DNA from 2 places in the Dactylosporangium sp. NPDC006015 genome. Region 1 is predicted to be linked to the other one. Evidence: riboswitches for the same ligand, from Rfam matches in the RefSeq annotation. Region 1 holds a riboswitch; the other holds the start of a gene.

Evidence for each region. A riboswitch is a leader RNA that binds a small molecule or an ion and turns the genes downstream of it on or off. The one in region 1 is predicted to bind S-adenosylmethionine.
Region 2: another riboswitch for S-adenosylmethionine. It lies ahead of thrC (threonine synthase); the one in region 1 lies ahead of ABZ321_RS41070 (aminotransferase class V-fold PLP-dependent enzyme).

The regions. Positions count from the first base shown of each region.
Region 1 is NZ_JBEXUD010000034.1:56,575-61,796, forward strand. It holds gene ABZ321_RS41060 (co-chaperone GroES) at 1-301, shown strand, start outside; gene ABZ321_RS41065 (PrsW family intramembrane metalloprotease) at 292-1,749, opposite strand; SAM riboswitch class IV at 2,076-2,193, shown strand; gene ABZ321_RS41070 (aminotransferase class V-fold PLP-dependent enzyme) at 2,206-3,399, shown strand; gene ligD (non-homologous end-joining DNA ligase) at 3,498-4,364, opposite strand; gene ligD (non-homologous end-joining DNA ligase) at 4,357-5,222, opposite strand, start outside.
Region 2 is NZ_JBEXUD010000002.1:116,982-122,203, reverse strand. It holds gene ABZ321_RS03705 (alpha/beta fold hydrolase) at 1-472, shown strand, start outside; gene ABZ321_RS03700 (ABC transporter permease) at 469-1,377, shown strand; gene ABZ321_RS03695 (hypothetical protein) at 1,414-1,890, shown strand; gene ABZ321_RS03690 (glucosyl-3-phosphoglycerate synthase) at 1,931-2,857, opposite strand; SAM riboswitch class I at 2,966-3,104, shown strand; gene thrC (threonine synthase) at 3,115-4,383, shown strand; gene ABZ321_RS03680 (GNAT family N-acetyltransferase) at 4,766-5,222, shown strand, end outside.

The DNA of each region.
Region 1 (5,222 bases):
CCGGTTGCTGCACGACCGGGTCCTCGTCCGGCTCGAAGGGGCCGAGGGCGAGCGCCGGCACGCGTCCGGCATCGTGATCCCGGCCACGGCGTCGGTGGGGCGGCGCCTGTCGTGGGCCACGGCCGTCGGGGTGGGGCCCAACGTACGGTCGATCGTGGCCGGCGACAGGGTGCTGTTCGACCCGGAGGACCGCTCCGAGGTGGAGCTGCAGGGCCGCGACTACGTGCTGCTGCGCGAGCGGGACGTGCACGCCGTCGCGGCGCGGCGGGTCGAGCCGGACTCGACGGGGCTCTATCTGTAGGTGTAGGGGTAGGGGTAGGGGTAGGGGTATCCGGCGTACATCGGCGGCGGGGGCGGCGGCACGACGACCGGGACGGGCACGACCGGGGTGGGCGGAGCGGCGAGCACCCGGACCATCCCGTCCGGGAAGGTGATGTGGTACCTGCTGCCGTCCCACACCGCCATGGGTGCCTGCGGATCGCGCCCGACGAAGACCTGCCGGTAGGCGGCGAGCGCCGTCAGCAGCTGGCGTTCCTCGGCGAGCGCCTCCATCCGGCGGGCCGGCGTGTTGTCCAGGCCGCGGCGCATGCCGTCGCGGAGCAGGGCGAGCTTCGTCGCGTCGAACTGGAAGGCTTTCATCGCCTTGGCACCCGGGTCTCCGGCGACCCGCTTGGCCCACCGGCGGGCGGACAGCCGCCTGCCGAGCGTGCCGAGCGACGCCACCTCCGGCGGGGAGAACCAGCCGGCCCGCGCGTACTCGGTGAGCATCCGCTCGGTCAGCCTGCCCTCGGCCGCGCGCTGCCACAGCGCGAAGCCGACCATGCAGAGGAAGATCGGCATCATGACGGAGAAGTAGCCGTACAGCAGGATGATCGGCTTCGCGGCGGCGATCACCGACATGAGGTTCCACGAGCCGTGCAGCAGCATCGCGAGCAGCAGGCCGGCGAGGGGTGCGAGCCACTTGACCGCCTTCGTCGAGCTGCGCGACGCGGTGCCGAGCCCGATCGCGGTCATCGACGTGAAGAGCGGGTGCGCGAACCCGGTCATCAGGATGCGCACGATGAAGATGCCGACGAGTGCCGCCGCGCCCTTCACCGCGCCGCCCTGCTCGGCGGTGTCGGCGTAGCCCTTGTACCCGAGGTACAGGATGTTCTCCACCATCGCGAACCCGGTCGCGGACAGCCCGCAGTAGACGATGCCGTCGATCAGGCCGGAGAACGCCCGGGGGCGGCGCCACAGCAGCAGGACCGGCCCGAGGGCCTTCATGCTCTCCTCGATGAACGGCGCGACCACGACCGCCACGATCGCGTCCGACAGGCCGAGCTTGTCGGCGAGGACCCCGCCGGCGGTGTTGACCACGAGCGCCACGCCGGTGGCCACGCACGCGCCCCAGCCGAAGACGAAGACGAGATAGCGGACGGGCTCCGGCTCGTACCGGTCGAGCCACAGGAAACAGGAGACCAGCAGCGGCACCGGGATGACGGCCGCGCCGACGCCGATGACGAGGGCGGTCCATCCGCCGCTGAAGCCGAAGAACGCCAGCAGCGCGACGCCGCACGCCGCGATGCCGCCCATGACGCCGATGAGCGTCCAGAGGCGGCGGCGGTCGGAGCGCTTGGCGGGCGGCGCGGCGGCCAGGGCGAGGGCCGCGGTCGGGTAGCGCTGCTCGCCGGTGTCGGGGGCGGCGGCCTCCGTCACGTTGGGCACGACGTCGCCGCCGGCCGCGTCCCACCCCTGCGGCGCGGCCAAGCCGGCGGCCGGGCCGGCCGCACCACCGAAAGTGCCGCCTGTAGCTCCGCCTGAAGCACCGCCGGAAGCGCCGGCCGATGCGTCGGGCCCCTTGTCCAGGGCGACCGGACCGCCGCTGGACGGGACCGGACCGCCGCTCGACGGGGCAGGTACGGGGATCGGAGCTGCCCAGGGTGACCGTTCCTCGGGCGCGGCAGAGGCGGCCGCTGGTCGTACATCACCCGACGACGGCAACAAGGTGGCGTCACGGTTACCCGGATCCTGAGGCGTCCCAGTCGGCGGGAGATCGGTCATGGGCCAACCATATCCGCGCTACGGTGAGACCAGGTCATGAGTGCCAGCGCTAAAGCCCCGGCTTGCTGGCCGGCAACCCTCGCGTTCGCGGCGGGGTGCCCCGGGTGATGACACGGTCCGGCACGCGGTGTGTCCGGGCAAGCGCGAGCGGAGGACTCTGCCATGTCCACGATCCTGTCCCCCGGTGACGTGAAGCTGCGCGACGGCCGCAGCGTCGACTTCGCCAACCTCGACATCGCCGCGACCGCCCCGTGCCTGCGGGCGGTCGCCGACGCGGTCGCCGAGCTCCTGCCGTTCTACGGCAGCGTCCACCGCGGCGCCGGCGCGCTCTCGGAGCGGTGCACGCGGGAGTACGAGCAGGCCAGAGAGACCGTCGCGGACTTCGTCGGCTGCCGCGACGGCGACACGGTCGTCTTCACCCGCAACACCACCGACGCCCTGAACCTGCTGGCCAGGGCGGTGCCCGAGGGCACGACGGTGCTCACGTTCGACGGGGAGCACCACGCCAACCTGCTGCCGTGGCAGCAGAGCCTCCACCTGGACGCGCCGCGCTCGCCGCAGGAGGCGGTGGAGTCGCTGGAGTGGGCGCTGCGCCGGCAGCCGTGCGGCCTGGTCAGCGTCACGGCGGCGAGCAACGTGACCGGCGAGGTGTGGCCGGTGGCGGCGCTCGCCGAGGTGGCGCACCGCTACGGGGCCCGGCTGGCGGTCGACGCGGCGCAGCTCGCCCCGCACGCCCCGGTCGACCTGACCGCGCTGGGCGCCGACTACGTGGCGTTCTCCGGGCACAAGCTCTACGCGCCGTTCGGGGCCGGGGTGCTGGCCGGGCGGGCGGACTGGCTGGACGCCGCCGAGCCGTACCTGGCCGGGGGCGGCGCGAGCGCCAGCGTCGGCGACGACCTCGACGTCCGGTGGGCGACCGGGCCGGCGCGGCACGAGGCCGGCACGCCCAACCTGCTCGGCGCCGTCGCGATCGCGGCCGCGTGCCGGGCGCTCGCCGCCGCCGACCACTCCGCGGAGCGGGCCCTGGTGGCACGGTTGCGGGCGGGCCTGGCGCGGCTGCCGCACGTGGAGGAGCTGCGGCTGTTCGAGGCGGACGCGGAGCGGGTCGGCATCGTGTCGTTCGCGGTGCTGGGCGAGGACCCCGGCGCGCTGGCCACGACGCTCGGCCGGGACCACGGGATCGGGGTGCGGACGGGGCTGTTCTGCGCGCATCCGCTGACCCGGCGGCTGCTCTCGGAGGCGACGGCCAGGATCGCCCCGTCGGCGCCGGTGCCGCCCCAGGCGGTGCGGGCCAGCTTCGGCCTCGGCACCACGGAAGCCCACATCGACCGCCTCCTGGAAGCCCTGCGCCGCTGAGCCACCAGGCCCGCCGCCACGATCCCGCGGCACCGGCGGCGCCGGCGGCGCCGGCACGATCCGGTGCGGTGTCGGCGGCGCGCCGGCACCGCACCGGGTCACGGCCCGGCGGTGGCGCGGTCCAGCACGACGGAAGGGGTGAGGTCGGCGATGGTCAGCGTGCCCTCGGCGACCTCGTCCCAGGTCAGCGGGGCCGACACCGTCGGCAGGGCACCCGCGCGCAACGAGAACGGCGCGACCGTCGTCTTGAAGGCGTTGTTCTGACTCCAGTCGATGAAGACCTTCCCCGGGCGGAGCTGCTTCGCCATCCTGGCCACGATCAGGTCGGGCCGGAGGCGGGCGAGCTCCTCGGCGACGTCCTTGACGTACGCGCTGATCTCGTCGGCGGTCTCCTCGCCGGACAGCTCGGCGGTCAGCTGCATGCCCTTGCGGCCGGAGGTCTTGGCGGCGGGCTCCAGGCCGTCGGCGGCGAGCCGGTCCCGGACCAGCAGGGCCACCTCGTAACAGTCGGCGAGCGTGGCCGGCGGGCCGGGATCGAGGTCGATGACCAGCAGGTCGGGGTTGAGCGGCGAGCCGTCGGCGGCGACGCGCCACTGCGGGGTGTGCAGCTCGAGCGCGGCGAGGTTCGCCAGCCAGACCAGCGTGGCCAGCTCCTCGACGACGATGAAGTCGATGGTCTCGCGGCCACGGCTGGAGCCGGGCACCGGCAGCCGGACGGTGCGGACCCAGTCGGGCGTGCCGGCCGGCGCGTTCTTCTCGAAGAAGCTGATGCCGTCGACCCCGTTGGGGTAGCGGATACGGGTCAGGGGCCGGCCGGCGAGGTGCGGCAGGAGGACCGGCGCGATGCGGGTGTAGTAGTCGATGATCTCGCCCTTGGTGTAGCCGACCTGCGGGTACAGGACCTTGTCGAGGTTGGTCAGGTCGAGGTGCCGCCCCTCGACCTCGACCCGGACCTTGTCAGGCATCGACGCCGCCCGAGGAGGAAGCGACGTCCGCGGGCGTGAGGTCCGGCCGCAGGCGCAGGAAGCGCGGGAAGCGGAGCCGCCCGTCGCGCGTCCGGTGGCTGAACTTCACCTCCACCACCAGCGTCGGCGTGACCCAGGTCGCGCCGCGGGCGTCCTCGCGGGGCACGGTGCCGGCGAAGGGCGGCTGCGGCACCGACAGGTCACGCAGCGCGTCCAGCAGGGCGCGCTCGGCCGCGTTGGAGATCCCCCCGCCGACCCGGCCGCTGAAGGCGAGCAGCCCACCGGCCGCCGGCACCCCGACGAGCAGGGCGCCGAGGGCGCGCTTGCCGGGCCGCCAGCCGCCGACGACGAACTCGCAGCTCTCCTCCAGCTTGACCTTCACCCAGTCCGGCGAGCGGAGGCCGGGGTGGTAGTGCGAGCCGGTCCGCTTCGCCACCACGCCTTCGAGGGCGTTGTCGCGGCTGGCGGCGACGGTCGCCGGTCCGTCGTCGAAGCACGGCGGGATCACCGCCCGCGCCCCCAGCGCGAGCCCTTCGAGGATGCGTCGGCGGCTGGTGTACGGCGATGCGAGCACATCCTTGCCCGCGGCCCTCAGCACGTCGAACGCCAGGTAGGACACGGGCAACGCGACCGCCAGCCGCGCGGCCCGGGCCGGCTCGCGGACGTGCATCCGCTCGGCCAGCAGCTGGAAGGACGGCCGGCCGGCCTCGTCCATGGTGACGACCTCGCCGTCGAGGACGGTGTCGTCGAGGCCCTCGCCGATCGCCGCGAGCTCCGGATAGGCGGCGGTCACCTCGACCCCGCTGCGCGCGTAGAGGCGGGTGACGCCGGCGGTGACGACGGCGATCGCCCGGATGC
Region 2 (5,222 bases), on a different contig from region 1:
GCTCGTCCTCGACGAACCCACCGACGGGCTCGACCCGCCGCAGATCGCCGAGATGCGCAAGGTCCTGCGCCGGTACGCGACCGGCGGCCGCGCCGTCCTGGTCTCCAGCCACCTCCTCGCCGAGGTCGAGCAGACCTGCACCGACGTCGTCGTCATGCACCGGGGCGAGGTCGTGGCCACCGGCAAGGTCGACGACATCGTCGGCGACTCGCCGACCGCCCAGATCGACGTGACCGACGTGGACGCCGCCACGAAGGTCCTCGACGAGCTCGACGGCGTCCGCACGGTCATCCCGGCCGGCAGCAACGGCGGCCTGGTCGTCGACATCGACGGCGTGCCGCGCTCGGAGGTCGTCGCCGCGCTGGTCCGGGCCGGCGTCGGCGTCGACCGGGTGACGCCGCGGCGGCGGCTCGAAGACGCGTTCCTGTCGCTCGTCGGCGGCGACACCAAGGCCAGTGGAGAGCGGTCATGAGTACTTCTGCTGTTTCTTCCTCTTCCTCTTCTTCCTCCGAGCGCGGCGTCGTCGGTGGCGCACCCGGCTACCGTCCCGGCGCGACCCTCTCCCTCTGGACGGAGATCCGCCGCCAGGCGGCCCGCCGCCGCACGCAGATGGCGCTCGGCTTCATGGTCCTGCTGCCGCTGATCATCCTGATCGCCTTCCAGCTCGACAGCGGCGGCGACGACGAGGGCGGCAACAACGGCGAGTTCTCCCGCCTCGCCGACCTCGCGACCGGCGGCGGGGCCAACTTCACCCTCTTCACCCTGCTCGTCTCGTCCGGCTTCCTGCTGGTCGTCGTCGTGGCCCTCTTCTGCGGCGACACGGTGGCGAGCGAGGCGTCGTGGGGGAGCCTGCGGTACCTGCTGGCGATGCCCGTCCCGCGGGCCCGGCTGCTCGGCGTCAAGGTGACCGCGGCGCTGCTCTACTGCCTCCTCGCGGTCCTGGTCCTGGTCGGCACCGCGATGCTGGCCGGCACCCTGCGCTACGGCTGGGCCCCGCTCAACGCCCCCATCGGCGGGGAGATCGCCGCCGGCACGAGCGTCGTCCGCCTCCTGGAGATCGTCGGCTACCTGTGCGTGTCGCTCCTGGTCGTGGCCTCGCTCGCGTTCCTGCTCTCCGTCTCCACCGACGCCCCGCTCGGCGCCGTCGGCGGCGCGGTGCTGCTGCAGATCCTGTCCAGCATCCTGGACCAGATCACCGCCCTCGGAAACCTCCGCAACTTCCTGCCCACCCACTACAACGACGCCTGGCTCGGCCTGCTCTCCACCCCGCTGCAGACCGACGACATCGTCAAGGGCTGCATCGCCTCCCTCGCCTACGCCACCGTCTTCTTCTCCCTCGCGTGGTGGCGCTTTCTGCGAAAAGACGTGGTGAGCTGAATGCGTCTCGCGTACTGACCGGTAGGGTGCCGGTCCATGCGAACCTCGGCGCTCCGCGGTGCCTGGCTCCTCGTCCTCGGCCTCGCGGCGCTCTCCGGCACCCTCTACTACGACCAGGCCAACCTGGCGGCCTGGACCTCATACGTCGCCTCCTCCAACGCGATGAGCGGCCCCGCCGAGGCCTTCACCGCTCAGATCTTCACCCTCATCGGCGCCCTGGCCTCGGCGTCGGCCGCGTCGCTGGTCGCCGTCTGCGCCCTGCTCTTCGCCACCGGCCGCACCTTCGGCCACTGGGCCCTGCGCCTGACCGTGGTGCTGACCCTGGTCCTGCTGTCGCTGGTCGCGGTGGTCGTCGTGGTCGCCACCCTGACGGGCGACCCGCCGGCCGCCGTCATCGACACCCCGGTCTGGCTCCTGGCCGCCGAGTGGCTCGCCGTCCTGACCGCCCTGGCCGGCGCCGCCATCACCACCTCGACGCTCTGGGGCTTCACCCCCGCCACCGACCCCCTCTGACCACGGGGCCTGCGCACGGCGTACCAGCGACGGGAAACGGCTAGGCGAGCGGCCTCTGGTAGCCCGGGATCGTGGTCATCGGGGGGCGGTCCGGGTGGGCGACCGGATGGTCGGCCGGGGTGACAGTGCCGGTGCGCCTGACGAACTGGGTGAGGGTCGGCCAGACCGGGGCGCCGGGGGTGACCCGGGCGTGGATGGTGTGCAGGATCGTGGCGGCCATGCGGCCCAGGGCCGCGGTGTCCTGGTGACCGTGGGTGCGCTGGCCGAGGTCGACCTGCGCGACCGCGTCCAGGCCGGCGGTGCGGTAGGTGTCGATGAGCAGGCCGGTCTCGACGCCGTAGCCCGCGGCGAAGGGCAGGGACTCCAGCAGGGAGCGGCGGGCCGCGTACTCGCCGGCGAGGGGCTGCACGACGCCGGCCAGGGCGGGGAAGTAGGCGTTGAGCAGCGGGCGGGCGGCGAGCTCCGTGACGCGCCCGCCGCCGCCGGCCGAGACGTCCAGGAGGGGGCGGTCGTAGAAGGCCTTCACCATCTGGGTGGCCGGGTCGTCCAGCAGCGGGCCGAGGAGGCCGGTGACGAAGTGCGGCCGGAAGTCGGTGAGGTCGGCGTCGACGTACACCAGGATGTCGCCGGTCGCGACGGCCAGGGCCTTCCAGAGCACCTCACCCTTCCCGGGGCGGGAGCCGGTCCCGGGGAGGATGTCGTCGCGGTGGTGGACGGTGGCGCCGGCCTGGCGGGCGACCTCGGCGGTCCGGTCGACGGAGCCCGAGTCGACCACGATGACCTCGTCGACGAGGGGCATGAGGGTGCGCGCGCCGGTGACGATCTCGGCGACGGTCGGCTCCTCGTCCAGCGCCGGCAGCACGACGCTGATCCGGGTGTCGCCCTTGCGGTCGTAGAGGTCGGCGAGGGGCCAGTCGCGCCATGCCGAGGTGCGCTTGGCGAACCAGTCCGCCGCGTCGGGATGCATGAGTGAAACCGTAGTCAGGTCCATCTCGTGAGATGACTCATACAGCGGCACCCGTGTCGGCCCTTACACTCGAATACGAACCACGCGAACAGCACGTCACAACTGAATACCTCATCCAGAGGGGCAGAGGGATACGGCCCGATGAAGCCCCGGCAACCCCTGCGACACGTCTCGACGCTGAGTCCGGTCGCGGTAGGTGCCAAATCCGTCCCGGTGCGCAAGGCCATGCACCTGGGAAAGATGAGAGGAAGGCCTCCATGACCTCGACGCTCGGCGTCTTCACCGACTCTCCCGCCCGCCACCTGGTCTGCCGTGGCTGCGGCGCCCAGTTCCCGCTCGCCGCGCAGCACGCCTGTTACGAGTGTTTCGGCCCGCTCGAGGTGGGCTACGACGCCGAGGCGCTCGGCCGGGTCACCCGCGAGCAGATCGAAGCCGGCCCCCAGAACATCTGGCGCTATGCGCCGCTGCTGCCGGTCGGCACCGACCCCGCCAGCCGCGTGACCCTCGACCCGGGGCTGACCCCGCTGGTCAAGGCGGATCTGCTGGCCAAGGAGCTCGGCATCACCGGCGCGCTGTGGGTGAAGGACGACTCGGCCAACCCGACCCACTCGTTCAAGGACCGGGTCGTCTCGGTGGCGCTGACGGCGGCGAAGGCGCTGGGGTTCACCCGCTACTCGTGCGCCTCCACCGGCAACCTGGCCAACTCGGTCGCCGCGCACGCGGCGCGGGCCGGGGTGCCGTCGACGGTGTTCATCCCGTCGGACCTGGAGCCCGGCAAGGTCGTCATGAGCGCTGTGTACGGCGGTGACGTCGTGGCGATCGAGGGGTCCTACGACGACGTCAACCGGCTGTGCTCGGAGCTGACCGAGACCGATGAGTTCGAGGACACGGCGTTCGTCAACGTCAACGTGCGGCCGTTCTACGCCGAGGGGTCCAAGACGCTCGGGTATGAGGTCGCGGAGCAGCTCGGCTGGCGGATCCCGGCGCAGGTCGTGATCCCGATGGCCAGCGGCGAGCTGCTGACGAAGATCGACAAGGCGTTCAGCGAGCTGGTGGAGATCGGGCTCGTGCCCGACACGGAGTGGACGGTGTTCGGCGCGCAGTCCGCGGGCTGCAACCCGATCGCGGTGGCGCTGCACAAGGGCACCGACGAGATCGTCCCGGTGAAGCCGACGGGCATCGCCAAGTCGCTCAACATCGGCGACCCGGCGGCCGGCGTCTACGCGCTGGAGTCGGTGCGGCGCACCGGCGGCTGGATGGAGTACGTCGACGACGACGAGATCCGCGCCGGCATCGAGCTGCTCGCCCGCACGACCGGCGTGTTCGCCGAGACCGCCGGCGGGGTCACCACCGCGGTGCTGAAGAAGCTGGTCGAGACCGGCAGGCTCGACCCGTCGAAGGAGACGGTCGTCTTCAACACCGGCGACGGGCTGAAGACCCTCGATGCGGTCGCCGGCACGGTCGGCCCGACGCACCGGGTCAAGCCCTCGCTGAAGTCCGTCCGCGAGGCCGGGCTGGTGAGCTGAGGTCCGGGCCATTTCGGCTGAGGGCTGATTTTTTCGCGCAACCCGCCGACGCCGTGACGGACGGTGTCGGCTCGGGTGCGGCTGAGAGAGCGCTTTCACTCCTTGGACGAGGGGCGACTCAGCCGATCGACGGAGCCGGTCGCGACGCAGTGTGACCGCGCTCAAGCCGTGCGTCTCGAAGCCACCCGGCGAGGGACTTGACGACCTCAGGACCGCGCGCCAGGATGCTCGGTGCGGGAGGACGTGTCGCCGCGAGGCCCGGACCCTGGTCCAGGCCCGCGACCACAACACCGGAGGTGTTGGCGAGCGTCCTCTCGACCATTTCCACCGGTCCCCGTATATCTGTTGTCCGTCGATACGTCTCTGCGCCACGCTGGCGGGCATGAGTCAGGACCTCAGCATCGTCGAGCTGGACGCCGATGACCCGGCGGCGGTCGACGCGGCCTTCACCATCGGTAACGAGGCGATCCTCGCCGACCTGCCGGACTTCCCACCGAGCTGCCGGGCCGAGCACGAGGTCCGGGTCCGCCTGCCGATGCCGGGCACGGACCGGCACACGTTCCTGGCGTATCGCGACGGTCTCGCGGTCGGGCTCGTACAGGCGGATCTCCCGATATTCGACAATCTGAACAAATCGTTCCTCGACGTGCTGGTCCTGAAGGAGCACCGGCGGCGGGGCGTCGGGCGGGCGCTGTTCCGGCACGCGGTCGGCTTCGGCCTGGCCCGTGGTCGCACCTCGGTGATGGGGTTCAGCGTGATCACCGACGCCGGTGGCGCGCCGACCGGCTCCTCGGCGCCGTTCGCCGCGGCGCTCGGCCTGGACAACAAGCTCCTGGACG